One region of the Photobacterium sp. S4TG1 genome, then DNA from elsewhere that is predicted to be linked to it. Evidence: predicted binding sites of a transcription regulator. Region 1 holds the regulator's gene; the other holds the start of a gene.
What was found. The regulator MetJ, encoded in region 1, represses methionine synthesis genes. The targets are predictions, from matches to a motif close to TTAGACNTNTANANGTCTAA.
Positions count from the first base shown of each region.

Region 1 (7,864 bases):
CTGCATGTACACGTACTTTTTCAGTCGCTTGCTGATGTACCATTTTTACAGCGACATCAGTTAGATCACGAATGATAGTTTCAACTTCTTTACCGACATAACCGACTTCAGTAAATTTGGTCGCTTCAACTTTAATGAACGGTGCATTCGCCAGTTTTGCTAATCGGCGTGCGATTTCTGTTTTACCAACACCGGTTGGACCAATCATTAAAATATTTTTTGGGGTTACTTCTACACGCAGCTCTTCAGGAAGCTGCATACGACGCCAGCGGTTACGCAGTGCAATCGCCACCGCTCGCTTGGCTTTGTCTTGGCCGATAATATGGCGGTCAAGTTCATGAACGATTTCGCGAGGAGTCATTTCAGACATTGCAACTTCCTTACTTAGTTTCTAATTCTTCAATAGTATGATTGTGGTTAGTAAATACACAAATGTCACCCGCAATATTTAGCGCTTTTTCAGCAATTTCACGGGCGCTAAGATCGGTATTTTCCAATAATGCAATGGCAGCTGCTTGAGCAAAATTACCACCAGAACCAATCGCAACTAAATCATGCTCAGGCTGTACGACATCACCATTACCAGTAATGATTAATGAGCCTGTTTCATCAGCAACAACTAATAAAGCTTCAAGCTTGCGTAGAGCACGATCGGTACGCCAATCTTTGGCTAACTCAACGGCTGATTTCAATAGATGGCCTTGGTGCATTTCTAATTTACGTTCGAAACGTTCAAATAAAGTAAAGGCATCAGCGGTACCGCCAGCGAAACCTGCAAGTACTTTATCATTATAGAGACGACGAACTTTGCGAGCGTTGCCTTTCATTACCGTATTGCCAAGTGAGACTTGGCCGTCACCAGCAATTACGACTTTGTCGTTACGACGAACAGATACAATAGTTGTCACGTTAAACCCTCTTTGATTCAGCTCCGACGTTAGCCGGGATCATTAATGCTATTAGATCTGGGGATAGAGAGGCAGGTTTTCAAGGTGTATATAACAATTGCTGGGTGGGGTGATGTTAAGCTTTAGAGAATAAAAAAGGATGCCATGATGGCATCCTTTATTGTTATTCATGCTAATGATGATTATTCCCAGAACCAAATTGCACAAGGGCTAATGCCATGTTGTTGTAATTTATTCTGATCATTCATTGCTAAACGTTTATTTTTGTAAGGACCAAGTACAACACGATACCAAGTACCTTTGTTATTCGTTGATACTTTTATTTGGCTATTTAAGCCTTGAAACGCAATCATCGCTTTACGTTCATCTGCTTGAGTTTGGCTGTGATAAGCGCCGCATTGTAATAAATAAGGCTTAGCTGGCTTCTCTTTAGCAATGATTTTTTTGGGTGTTAAGTCGGGAACAATGACTTTTTTATTTTCTAGTTCCTGAATGTAACGCCATTTTTCTTCTGGTTTAGGAGGCAAAGCGGTGGTGTTAACTTTTGCTGGTGGTTGTGGTTTGATAATAACAGCCGCAGGAATGGCGGGCTCATTTTCAGGAACATCAGTACCAGAAAGGAAAAATAAACTCGTAATCAGCCCACACACTAAAACAACAGCGAAAGCAGCCCACTTGGTTGGAAAACCAGTTGTCGGCACTTTTTTGCCTTTAGGGTTAGCTTTTGCTTTTGGTGACGCTGATTTTGTTGAGCGTCCACGTTTTACATAATCTTTAGTAGCCACGATATCGACAAATTAGTTTGGGTAGATAGATAGGACGCTATGTTACAAAGTTGGATTGATCCTGACCAGTTATTATCGCTGTTTCGCTGATAATTAACCCCATATTGTAACAAAGATGCCAGATTTTATGATCTCTGTGCAGTAACGTATTAAATATGGGGATAGATAAATTAGCGACTTGGCGGCGCCGCACTTTCACGAATAACCAGTTTGGCATCCAATAATCGTGATCCCGCTTGGACATCTTTGCCTTTCAGTAATTCTAATAACATCAACATTGCCTGACGGCCAATCTCATAACGGGGTTGTGAGACAGTTGTTAATGGTGGATCGCAATATTCTGCAAATTGAATATCATCAAAACCAACAATAGAAATATCGTGTGGTACGCGTAAACCTAACCGTTTTGCCTGTTGCATGGCGCCAATTGCCATTACGTCTGAGTGGCAAAATAATGCTGTTGGCGGCTCAGGCAAAGCAAGTAATGCCGTGATAGCACGGGCACCTGCTGCAAAACTAAAATCACCTTTAATAGTGTAGGCTGGATTTAAAGTTATACCTCCACGACGAAGGGCCTGTTGATAACCTTGCTGACGAAATTGTGATAAAGCTGCTTTATCTGGCCCTGTAATTTGAGCTATTCGCTTATGGCCCATTTGAGTCAAGTAATTCACCGCATCAAAGGCTGCAGTTAAGTTATCAATGTGCACTGTTGGTAATTCAAGTTCCGGCGCATATTCACATGCCATGACTAATGGCGGCAGATTTTTTTGTTCAGGTTTACTGACGTCAAACGGTAAATTATTACCTAATAGCAACATACCATCAGCTTGCTTAGTAAACACTAAATTAGCGAATGAGTTTTCACGACGCTGTTGTTGACCACTGTCACCCAGTAGCACTAAATAACCATTTTCCATTGCCGCTTCTTCAATTCCTCGAATGATTTCTGTGAAGTAGGGATCACAGATATCTGGAACAATAGTCACGATAGTTTTCGATTCATTGCGGCGTAAATTGCGTGCTAGTGAATTGGGTGAATATCCAGCTTCCATTACGGCTTGCTCGACCTTTTTCCTGGTTGAGGCCGATACTTTTTCCGGGTTCATGAGCGCGCGTGAAACTGTCGCGGTTGATACCCCGGCTAGCTGGGCAACGTCCTTCATTGTCGCCATAGTGCTTTCCTCTTGTGCTATATCTTTCTAATTTACAGTTGACTATCTGATTTGAAAATATATTCAGATATGCTCATCAACTAATTGTAACTGACTGAAAAACGTCAATTCATATACATATTGTAGAATGGATGCATAAGCTGAAACATGCTTCCAATAGCATAAATTACATTCGCTATGTGAGATGCATCGCATTGTCTAGTTTAAGTTAAATCTTGTGGTTCAACATCAATCGACCACCTGATTTTTTTCGCTAACGGTAATAGTTGAATCGCTGGCTTAGCAATACTGAGTATTTGCTGAAGTTTATTTCTATTAGGTATTTGTAAAATTAATTGCCACCGAAATCGGCCAGCACGACGAGCAAGGGGAGCTGGATTTGGCCCTAATACACAACAGTCTTGATCATATATCGGGCTTGCTTCAAAAATCCCTCTTACTTGTTGTAAGAACTGGCACACAAGGTCGCTATCATTGGCTTCTGCACGTAATAATACTAAGTGAGTAAACGGCGGTAATAATGCCTGACGACGCTCAGTTAATGCTGCTTGAGAAAAAACGCCATAGCCTTTATGCAGTAATGATTGTAGCAGTTGATGCTCTGGATGGTGGGTTTGTAATAAAACAGCTCCCGGTTTACTGGCGCGACCTGCACGACCTGCAACTTGAATAAACAGCTGTGCTAATCGCTCAGAGGCGCGAAAATCATTACTGAATAATGCACTATCAACATCAATTAATGCCACTAAGGTTACATTAGGAAAGTGGTGACCTTTAGCAAGCATTTGGGTGCCAATTAAAATTTGATATTCATTATTTTTAATGGCTTCTAAATAGTTTTCTAATGCCCCTTTACGACGAGTACTATCACGGTCGATTCGTACTGTTTTAAATTCAGGGAACAATTCGGCCAATTGGGCTTCAAGTTGCTCTGTACCCACTCCAACAGGTAACAACTGAGTCGAGCCACACTGCTGGCATTGGTGCATAATCGGCCGTTGAGTGGCACAGTGATGACACCGTAATTCTCCAGATTGCTGATGGAGGGTGTAATACGCATCACAACGATCACACTCGGCGATCCAGCCGCACTCATGGCACATCATCGCGGGTGAAAATCCACGCCGATTAAGAAACAGCATCACTTGATTGCCCGCATTGAGGTGCTTACGCATTTCTGCAATTAATGGTGCTGATAACCCCGCGTTTAAATACAGGCCTTTGACATCAATAACACCATGACGTGCAGCACTCGCATTACCTGCACGTTTAGAGAGTGTCAGATAGTGATATTTGCCTGTTTGTGCGTTATGCAGTGTTTCCAGTGCTGGCGTTGCTGAACCTAACACTATTGGAATATTTTCTTTATTGGCTCGCATTACGGCTAGATCGCGAGCATGGTAACGTAAACTATCTTGTTGCTTGTATGAAGCATCATGCTCTTCATCAACAATGATAATGCCAAGATTAGCAAAGGGCGTAAACAGTGCTGAACGGGTGCCAATAATGATCCCTGCCTGATTATCTCGCCCTGCCAACCATGCTGCCATGCGTTCGCTATCGTTTAAGCCTGAATGTACGGTTTCTAATGGCACATTAAAACGGCGCTTAAAACGATTGATTGTTTGTGGCGTTAGGCCAATTTCTGGCACTAAAATTAACGCCTGTTTACCCGCCGCTAAAATGGGTTCAAGTAAATTAAGATAAACCTCGGTTTTACCCGAGCCTGTAACGCCATCAAGTAGATAACAGCCAAATTCTGGATTGCTGTTAACCGTTGCAATTGCTAACGCTTGCTCTTCGTTTAAACGCGGTTTCTGCTCTGTAATCTCAAATTGTGGTTGCCACTGACGTTGCTGCGGTTGATGTTGTTGTTCGCTAATCCAGCCTTTTTGCTCAATAGTTTTGAGGGTGGAGCTGCTGACCTCATGAGTGAGTAAACTTTCGTGGCTGAGTGGACCATTACGTAATAGATTTAGGATTTGCGCTTGTTTAGGCGCACGTTTTAAACCATTTAACGGCTGCTCTCGACCCGTTTCAGTAAGGTGCCAGTACTTTAATGGTGCGGTTGATGCTTCTCGACCTTTACGCAGTAATGTTGGCATCGCATTGGCTAGAGCGTCACCTAAAGGGTATTGATAATAGCTACTGGCCCATTTTAATAAGCTAAATAGTGATGGTTGCCATAAAGGTTGCTCGTCCAATACTTGCTGAATAGGTTTTAGCTGTTGAATGGGAAAATCAGAATCATGTCCAATAGCAACCACAATCCCAACTAATCGTTGTCGACCAAAAGGCACCAGCACACGCCCACCGATAACAGGGGTAGTGTTGGGCTTGATGAGATAGTCAAAAGTTTTATCTAGTGGGACAGGTAAAGCAACGCGTGCTATTGGGTGGGTCATATTTTATCGCTTTAATTGAGCTTGTACTAAATAGTAACAGATCGTGTGATATGGGATAAGTACTGCTATGTTGCAACCATTATTTACTGTTTTGGTGATCAATAAAAGAGCGATAAAAAAACAGTGTCTGAGTTGATCTCTGGAGAATGATTGATTACTATACGCCGCCTGATTTGTCGTAAATTTACGACAGACTATTTTATTAACCACGTGTGGTGCCCGGCTTTGGATCGGGAGAGCGACACGGCCTTAACTTGAGGTTTCCCCATGAAACAAGGTATCCACCCAGAATACAAAGCAGTAAACGCACGTTGTTCTTGCGGCAACACTTTCGTATTTAATTCTACTATGAGCAAAGACGTTAACCTTGACGTATGCGATAAGTGTCACCCATTCTACACTGGTAAGCAACGTCAAGTTAGCTCTGGCGGTCGTGTGGACAAATTCAACAAGCGTTTCGGTGCGCTTTCTAGCAAGTAATTATTTGCCAGATGAATTTAAAAAAAAGGGATGCGCAAGCATCCCTTTTTTTATGGCTGAGATTTATCGCTATAAAAAAACCAGCATAAGTGCTGGTTTTTTGCTATTTCATGTCCATATTATTCATTAATATCTTCGTAGCTGATACCCATAGCTTCCATCAATGCTTTAGCTTCTGCGGGGAGATCATCGGGGTGATCTTTACGAATATCATCATCAGTAGGTAATGGTTGTCCAGTGTAGGCGTGTAGGAAAGCCTCACAGAGTAATTCACTGTTGGTAGCGTGGCGCAGGTTATTGACCTGACGACGAGTACGTTCATCAGTAAGAATTTTAAGAACCTTTAATGGAATAGACACTGTAATTTTTTTTACTTGTTCATTTTTCTTACCGTGTTCTGCATAAGGGCTAATATATTCGCCATTCCACTTTGCCATGTTTTACCTTCTCAGCGATGTTTAATTAATGATGATAACAATGTCGCGACGACGGTTGTTAGTACATAGTCATGATAGGCGGCGATATTACGTGAACATCACTGATTTGTCCTCTACAGTGATAGACAACAGTTGCTAGATCACGACTATTTTTTTCAATTACTAAATTTTAGCGGGATTTACCGCTATAAGCAAAGACATATAGACGTCTAGAGGTGTTGACGTCTTGTTTTGATGTGGTTAAGGTTGTTAACAGCCACCATTATTTATTTACAGGGTTCACCCCCTTATAACAAGGAACGTTATTATGAGTGATAAGCAGCCTGCGACTATTGCCGTTCGAACCGGTATTGACGTTGATTCACAATATAATGCTGTTGTGCCTCCAATCTATTTAACGTCCACCTACAGTTTTCCAGCATTAGGTGAGTTACCGCAATATGATTATTCCCGTTCAGGTAATCCAACTCGTAACACACTAGCTGATGCTCTCAGTGACATGGAAGGCGGTGCGGGTGGTGTCGTCACCAATTGTGGTACTGCTGCGATGAATTTATTGGTGTCTGCGGTTTTAGGTCCTGATGATTTATTGATTGCTCCTCATGATTGTTATGGCGGAAGCTACCGTTTATTTAATACTCGTGCTCAAAAAGGTGACTTTAAAGTTCTGTTTATAGATCAATCAGATCCAGAAGCCTTAGCTGCTGCATTGGCACAAAAACCAGCGCTATTATGGCTTGAGACTCCCTCAAACCCTTTAGTGCGCGTGATTGATATTACTGCGATCTGCCAACAAGCACAGGCGGTTGGTTGCCAAGTTGCCGTTGATAACACTTTCCTGTCGCCCTTATTACAACAGCCATTATCGCTTGGTGCTGATTTTGTAGTGCATTCAACAACCAAATACATTAATGGCCACTCTGATGTTGTCGGGGGTGTTTTAATTGCTAAAGACCAAGCTGCGGCTGAAAATCTCAGTTGGTGGGCTAATTGTATTGGGGCAACTGGAGCACCATTTGATGCCTATTTGACACTACGTGGATTACGTACTTTAGCGCCACGAATGAGAATGCATGAAGAAAATGGTGCGGCAGTGCTGGCTTATTTACAACAACAATCGCTGGTTGGCACTATTTATCATCCAAGTTTACTTACCCATCCAGGGCATGAGATTGCTAAACGTCAGCAGCGTGGTTTTGGTTCAATGATGAGTTTTGAATTTGCTGGAAGTTATCAGCAACTGGAATTATTTGTTAAAAAACTGCAATTATTCTCACTAGCAGAATCATTGGGGGGAACGGAAAGTTTAATTGCTCATCCTGCTTCAATGACTCATCGTGCAATGACTGATGAAGCACAACGAGCGGCAGGGATCTCTACGTCTTTGTTGCGGTTATCGGTAGGTTTAGAAGACCCACAAGATTTGATTGCTGATCTTAAACAGGCGTTTGCTATTGCAAAGGAGGGCTGCTGATGAAAAAAGATCTGCGCCAATTACATAAATTTGGTGGAAGTAGCCTTGCCGATGCTGAGTGTTATCGCCGTGTCGCTGATATTTTACAATCGTACTCTAATAGCACCGATTTAGTGGTGGTATCGGCGGCAGGAAAAACGACGAATCAATTGTTGTTATGGTTAGAGCTATTAGCTACCGATGGCCGCCAAGCCCATGAA
Region 1 covers NZ_JAYXUH010000008.1:103,146-111,009, forward strand. The annotation lists gene hslU (HslU--HslV peptidase ATPase subunit) at 1-370, opposite strand, end outside; gene hslV (ATP-dependent protease subunit HslV) at 381-908, opposite strand; gene VXS03_RS11505 (SPOR domain-containing protein) at 1,091-1,693, opposite strand; gene cytR (DNA-binding transcriptional regulator CytR) at 1,864-2,889, opposite strand; gene priA (primosomal protein N') at 3,072-5,273, opposite strand; gene rpmE (50S ribosomal protein L31) at 5,541-5,753, shown strand; gene metJ (met regulon transcriptional regulator MetJ) at 5,873-6,190, opposite strand; gene VXS03_RS11530 (O-succinylhomoserine (thiol)-lyase) at 6,498-7,664, shown strand; gene VXS03_RS11535 (bifunctional aspartate kinase/homoserine dehydrogenase II) at 7,664-7,864, shown strand, end outside.

Region 2 (7,864 bases), on a different contig from region 1:
ACCGCCGGTGATAGTAATAAATCCGTCCATGCTATCGCGTTCAGCGTGATCTAATAACACAATTCCACGGCTAATATTACGACCGCTAGTATCACCATCAACAGCAACTAATGGGCGAACGCCAGCATAGGCTCGTAATACACGGGTATTGGCCATGATTGGCGCAAGTTTTGCCCCTTCTTTTAAGAGAATATCAATTTCTTTGCTAGTGACATGCAAGTCATCAATATCTTTATAATCAATGCGTTCAGATGTTGTACCTATTAATGAGATGGTATCGCCAGGAACTAAAATATCGGCATCAGAAGGTTTGCGGCAACGGTTGATCACTAAGTTATTAATTCGATAATCTAAGATCAATAATGATCCTTTGGCTGGGAACATGGTGATATTAAGATCACCATATTGGCATATTTGTTGTCCCCAAATCCCAGCGGCATTAATCACTTGTTGGGCTCTGATTTCAAAGTGGGTATTAGTTTTTAAATTTAAACATTTAACCCCTTTAACGACACCATTTTCTTGAATAAGGGCGGTGACAAAAGTGTGATTAAAAAGTTGTGCGCCATGTTCTATAGCATCAAGTGCGTTAGAAGAAGCTAAACGAAAGGGATCAATCGTACCATCGGGGACTTTTACTGCGCCTATAAGCTGTGGATTACAGTTAGGTTCTAGTCTTAATGCTTGCTGCGGCGTTAATTGTTCAACGTCAATATCGGCATTTTGGCAGGCGCTAATAAATTGTTGTTGAAATTGCAAATCATCATCGGGTAGAGAAATAAATAGCCCTTGCGTATCTTCAACACAATGGCGGGCAATATTTTTAAGGATACGGTTTTCAATGATGCACTCTTTGGCTGATTCTGGATCTGTTACTGCATAGCGCGCACCAGAGTGAAGTAAGCCATGGTTGCGACCTGTTGTTCCAGAGGCTAAATCGTCTTTTTCAATTAAGATACATTTGATACCACGCAGGGCGCAGTCACGCATAATTCCTGTTCCTGTTGCGCCACCACCGATGATCACAACCTCTGTTTCTAACCAAGTCGTCATGTTCGTTTCGCTTATCGTTATTGAATTTATTATTAGCGTTGATAACGCCCACTATTTTAATAGGGTTAATATGCCATTAAATTACATAACGTTTGGTGAGCGATCGCACATAAATGAGCGAACGAACATTTTTGCGTTCCTTTTTGTTCATTGTAGTGTCGTTTTGATAATATAAAGTCTTGGTTGGCATAAGTTGCGAATCAATTTATGGAGGTTAATTGTTAATAGAAAGCTCTCATTCGCATCTTGCTGTGACTTGAGTATAATTGTGCTCCTTTTCTTTTAATTGATGCTTATTATGATCGGCTATCTCGCATTTTTAATTCCAGCACTGCTTGGCGCTCAATGTATTCTTACGTTAGTACTCACTAAAGGGGAAATTTGCCCTGGTCAACGAGGTCGAGTGCATAAAATGCTACCAGTATTACTTATTGGGTGGTTACTCGCTGCCATTAGTCAAGCATGGGCAGTACTGCCTTTATTGAGCTTGTTATTCTTTACCGTCAAAGTGAAAACCAGTAAAACGCGAGATTCAGGACCATTAAAGGCACTTTATGGATCTGATTTACTGGGGCTGGTTAGTTGGATTTTTATATTTCCAATGATGGACATGCCCGAAGTGTTGCTTAGTTTAGTGGCAACTGCATTGTATGGTAGTTTACTTGCTCATGTTTTATTGACGTTCTCTCGTACACGTTTACAGGCTTTTCACCGTATTTTACCGTTTGTTGGCTTTATTAGCGCTATCGTTTCAGTGTTGCTATTAGTGTGGAAAGTGATTTTTATGGGAGAGGCGGCAACAGCACCTTATACCGTTGAGATTATTATTTCATTATTATGTTTAGTCGCTGCAATGCTGGTGTGGTCAGGGCATATTTTATTACATAAAACTGTCAATAAATGGCAGTTATTAGTCGCAGCAGCGTTACTTACATTTTCTGCGATTATGCAATTAACATTATTCTAATACTTTAATTATAAGTGTTATGAGCCTTTATCTTGGTTGAGGTAAGGGCTTTTTTTATCTGTTATTGATGGAAAGGAGAAAGAGAGATAAGTCGTCTATGCTTAATAAAATAGAGCAAAGGTTGGCTGTGATCATTAAGCCGTAAGGGGGAATAATGGAAATCAATAATTTACTTGGTATGGATACTCATATTGTTATCGGTATCGTTAATGAGCGGTTACGACTAGAGTGTCATTCAATGGCAGAATTAGCTTCTCGCTATGAATTAAGTGAAACAGAGCTTTCTGACAAAATGGCTCAACAAGGTTATCACTATGATCCATTGAATAATCAGTTCAAATAAATAGCACTGGAATTTATGCAAGGTATTAAACAGTTTTAATACCTTGCAGATGCTGCTGGCACTGTTGTTTAGCCGTTGCAAAAAAAGCATTTAGATAATGATGTTTGTGTTCTGAAGCTCGCACTGCAGCAAATAAACGTCGCCACAATCCTTTACCTAATGGTTTACTGACTACTAACCCCTGTTGCACGAAATTATCAACAGCCCAATTAGGCAAGGCTGCGACCCCCATTCCTGCTGATACCATCTGAATTAACATTAAACTGTTGTCCGCTTGTTTCCATGATAATGGCTCAATACCTGCAGGGTGAAGGAAATGCTTAGCTATATCGAGTCGGTTACGTTGAATTGGATAACTGAGTACGGCTTGGTGAGCTAGATCAGCTGGAACAATATTTGATTTAGTGGCTAATGGTGACTGTGGGGCTACGATTAAACACATCTCAAAATCAAACAGCGGTTCATAATGAATATCATGGCGTGGCTGAATATCGGATGTGATCACTAAATCTAATTCGCCTTTTGCCAGAGCAGGAATAGGGGCAAAACTAAACCCTGACGAGAAATTAATATCCACATCTGGCCATAATCCTTGGTACTGTTTTAATGCGGGCATTAACCACTGAAAACAAGAATGGCACTCAATCGCCATCTGTAATCGACCAGCTGTTTGATGCCTTGTGTTGGCTAATTCTTGTTCTGCTGCTTGTATTGTTGGTAAAACATCGTCAGCTAAAGCTAAGAGTACTTTACCTTCTGCCGTAAAGCGTACTGGGCGTGTTTTGCGTAAAAAAAGCGGACTGCCTAAACGTTGTTCAAGATCTTTTAATTGATGAGACAGTGCTGATTGCGTTAAGCATAAACTATTAGCTGTTGCGGTGAGTGAGCCTGTTGTTCTGAGTACCGTTAATGTTTTTAGATGCTTAAGTTCAATCATATTCCATCCTTGAGTATTTACGGTATAAATTGATTGTTTTTTAATCTACGTTGTTAATGGATGGTTGTAAACATCTGGACGTCTAAATGTCCATTTTAATGATGGATTTTATGAATTACTAGTCTTTAAACGTGAAATTAATTCATGATCATTATGAGATAAATCACCTTGTTGTCAGTGTTGTTGTCCGTCACTGTGTTATTCAATCAATGTCATCTTAGCCATTGTTTTTATATGGATTTATAGTTGATAACATCTTTAATTGAAGGGATAAACAATGACAATAATATCAAATGAAACGGATACTGAAGTAAAAACGGTCACCCATATACTTGGATATCCAAGGGTCGGAAAACAGCGTGAATTAAAGTTTGCTCAAGAGCGTTATTGGCGAGGTGAGAGTGATCAAGCACAACTGAAACAGGTTGGAAATGATTTACGTCATCGTCATTGGAATGATCAAATTAAAGCCGGGCTTGATTATGTTGCTGTTGGAGATTTTGCTTGGTATGACCATGTATTAGGTACCAGCATGCTACTTGGTCATATTCCAACCCGCCATCAACAAGGTTTGCCTGATTTAGATACGTTGTTCAGTGTTGCGCGTGGAAAAGCACCAACCGGGTGCATCTGTGCCGCTGCTGATATGACAAAATGGTTTAACACTAACTATCATTATATCGTGCCTGAATTTACCGCAGACGATAGTTTTAATGTTAGTTGGCAACAGTTGTTTGAAGAAGTCGCTGAAGCAAAAAAAGCGGGTCATAATGTCAAACCTGTTTTATTAGGACCGGTCTCTTACTTATGGCTAGGAAAAGAAAAACAACAAGGATTTGATCGTTTAACATTATTACCGCGATTATTGACAGCGTATCAGCAAATATTAACTAAATTAATGGCTTTAGGCGTTGAGTGGGTACAGATTGATGAACCAGCATTAGCCCTTGAATTACCATATGAATGGGCGGCGAGTTTTAAACTAGCTTACCAAGTGTTACATGGTGGGCCTAAGTTATTATTGACGACGTATTTTGATGATATTAGTCACCAATTAGCCGTAATTTCACAGCTTAATGTTGATGGTTTACATATTGATTTATCAGCAGCACCTGCACAATTAGCCGCTGTAACTGCGGCGATTCCTGAGCATTGGGTATTATCTGCTGGAGTGATCAATGGGCGTAACGTATGGCGAGCTGATCTGGCTGAATGGCTGACGCATTTACAACCGATTAAACAACAATTAGGAGCGAATCTGTGGCTAGCGAGTTCATGTTCGTTATTACATTGCCCGATAGATGTAGACAGTGAAACTGAGCTTGATGCTGATGTCCGTCAATGGTTAGCATTTGCTAAACAAAAATGTGGCGAAATTACGTTGTTAGCACAAGCACTTGATGGCAATCTGGCAGCGATTGCAGAATGTGCAACTTACAGTTCTAGTATAAAAGATCGTTTGAGCAGTAAGCGAGTGAATAATCTGCAAGTACAGCAACGGACAGCAGCAATTACTCCTCAATTGGCTGAACGTGATCTTCCTTATTCTGAACGGGCAATTCAACAGCAACACGCATTGCAGTTGCCATTATTACCGACCACGACCATAGGGTCATTTCCACAAACAACGACGATTCGTAGTCAACGTAGTGATTTTAAATCAGGGCGGATCAGTGAATCTGATTATAACCAAGCATTAGAAATACATATTCAAGATGCCATTACTCGACAACATCGTCTAGGACTTGATGTTCTTGTTCATGGTGAAGCGGAGCGCAATGATATGGTGGAGTATTTTGCAGAACAATTAGAAGGTTTTGTCGTAACGCAATATGGATGGGTACAAAGCTATGGCTCCCGTTGTGTAAAACCTGCAATTATTGTGTCGGATATTTACCGTGCTCAACCGATAACGGTGAAATGGAGTCGATATGCGCAATCATTAACGACTCAACTGGTGAAAGGTATGCTGACCGGCCCTGTGACGATATTAGGTTGGACGTTTGCGCGTGAAGATTTACCACGTAAAGCGATAGCAAATCAAATTGCTTTATCCTTACGGGATGAAGTGGCTGATTTACAAGATGCCGGCATTAAAATCATTCAAATTGATGAACCTGCAATAAGAGAAGGGTTACCGCTAAAACAAAGCCAATGGCAAGAGTATCTTGATTGGGCTGTAAAAGCGTTTAAAATTTCAGCTGCGGGCGCTGGTTCGCAAACACAAATACATACTCATATGTGTTATAGCGAATTTAACCAGATCATTGCATCTGTTGCTGCGTTAGATGCTGATGTAATAACAATTGAAACATCACGTTCAGATATGGACTTACTCAAGGCGTTTGAAGCGTTTGCTTACCCCAATGAAATTGGCCCTGGCGTGTATGATATTCATTCACCTAATATTCCAGAGATTGATACGATCACGGCATTAATTAATAAAGCTGCGACATTAATTCCGATTGAGCGTTTATGGATCAATCCTGATTGTGGTTTAAAAACGCGAAATTGGACAGAAACTGAAGCCGCGCTCACGAATATGGTCACTGCGGCACATATTCTGCGTGAAAAGTATTACGAGGTCAGTGTTGCATAATCTGTGAATAATAAAAAAGCTGTTTACATAGATTTCTTTGTTATCGAAAGTATGTAAACAGCTCTTATTTTTATTAAGCGGTGATTATTTTGCTGGTGTTGCAGCCATGTCACGAGCAAATGTTAATGTATGTTTTGCGTTAGTCATCGTCATGGTATCCCCTGAAATGCTAACCTTATTCCAATCAGAAAGTGATTGCGTGAATGTTTGTTCAACCTTCATTTCACTATCTGGACATAGCATCATTGTCATTCCCATTTTCTCAATACGGAATTGACCATCTTTTACTTCAGCTTGACCAAAATAACGGTTACAACCGGCATGACCATTAGCCGCAAGATCGGCCGCTAGTGTAAGCGTTGGCGCGTGAGACGCTTCTGGTTGAGCAAGATCTTGATTATCAATCTGCACTAAAGACCAGTTGCCATTAGCAAGATCATTGCTTGTTACTGGTTGCGGTGTTTTAGTAATACCCGTTGTAGAACATGCAGCTAACATCATTGGGAGTACCAGTGCTGATAATAAACGCTTTTTCATTATAGTTATTCCTGAACAGTAATGTGTATGAGTGAGCAAAAGTGCAAACATAAAATAAAGTTTGCTTAACTAAATAATGGACACTTATTTTTAAAGCATGTTCATTGATGTCCATGCTAATAGTGGAAATTTTGAATAAAAATTTAGATTAGTTCAATACTTGCTCGTTGTGATTATACCTATTTCTTACTTAATAACGTCGATTTATTTGTTACTAAAGATATATTTGTGACTTATCTAGAAAACCGATAATTAAGTAAAAATATTTCTATGATTGATGGGGAAAGAAAAGGGCTAGTCAGTACGAGCCCTTCTATTTATGGTGTGCTGCTAGTGATTAGGCAGTTTTTGATTCAATAGTTTTTTCAACCATATGTAAATGTACATCTTGCTGTGGGAATGGAATCGAAATGCCTTCACGATCAAAGCGCATTTTCACTTCTCGTGTGATATCCCAATATACATCCCAATAGTCGTCTGTTTTAACCCAAGGACGAACAATGAAATCAACAGATGATGTATTTAATGTGTGAAGCTTAATCGTTGGTTCTGGGCTACGTAAAACTGAAGGATGGGATTCAACAATTTCATGTAAAATATGTTCTGTTTTTTCAATATCATCGCTATAACCAATACCGAAAATCATGTCGATACGGCGTACTTTTTCATGGGTAACGTTCTTGATTATATCACCCCAAATTTTACTGTTGGGTACGATAATAATTTCATTACTGAATGTTTTGATCGTGGTATTAACTAAACTCATATGGCTTACTTTGCCTGTAATACTTCCGGCTTCGACCAAATCACCGACATCAAATGGACGATAGATTAAGAGCATCATACCTGATGCAAAATTAGATAATGTATCTTGCAGTGCGAAACCGACGATAATACCAGCGACACCAAAACCGGTTAGGATTGGAGCAAGGTTTAAACCTACTTGTGAGAGTGCGATCAAAATACCGATAGCAAATACAATTTTGCCCGACATTGAAATAAAGAACTCTTGCATAAGCATCGACATTTTTAAATTCTTAGTCGATACCGCACGGGTTACCATTTTACGAACGATATTTTTTAACGTTTTAAATGCGAAGATAATAAAAATAAAGATAAAGACTTTAAAGATCATCTGTGGCAAGTTTTCAAATAGCCATGAACTAAAATCAGAAGTCCATGATGTCACGATTGACCACATAACCTTACTATTTAGTAAGTCATCGGTAACGTTACCCGTTTGTTCAAACAATAAGCGCTTATATTCAGCGGTATCAATACCCATATTGTCAGCAAGTTTTACTAAATCGGTTAAGTTTTTAGTATCACTATCAACTTGACGTTGCGACAAAATTTGAGTGACTTGTAATGTTTTTAGTTCATCACCTGTCGCTGATTTCATTTGCTTGTCGTTCAGTTCTAGTGCTT
Region 2 covers NZ_JAYXUH010000016.1:29,684-37,547, forward strand. The annotation lists gene glpA (anaerobic glycerol-3-phosphate dehydrogenase subunit A) at 1-1,053, opposite strand, end outside; gene VXS03_RS16035 (hypothetical protein) at 1,352-2,020, shown strand; gene VXS03_RS16040 (DUF4250 domain-containing protein) at 2,175-2,363, shown strand; gene metR (HTH-type transcriptional regulator MetR) at 2,389-3,300, opposite strand; gene metE (5-methyltetrahydropteroyltriglutamate--homocysteine S-methyltransferase) at 3,578-5,899, shown strand; gene VXS03_RS16055 (META domain-containing protein) at 5,984-6,436, opposite strand; gene VXS03_RS16060 (mechanosensitive ion channel family protein) at 6,774-7,864, opposite strand, start outside.
Region 2: the regulator MetJ is predicted to act here: its motif matches at 3,367-3,386, upstream of metE (5-methyltetrahydropteroyltriglutamate--homocysteine S-methyltransferase).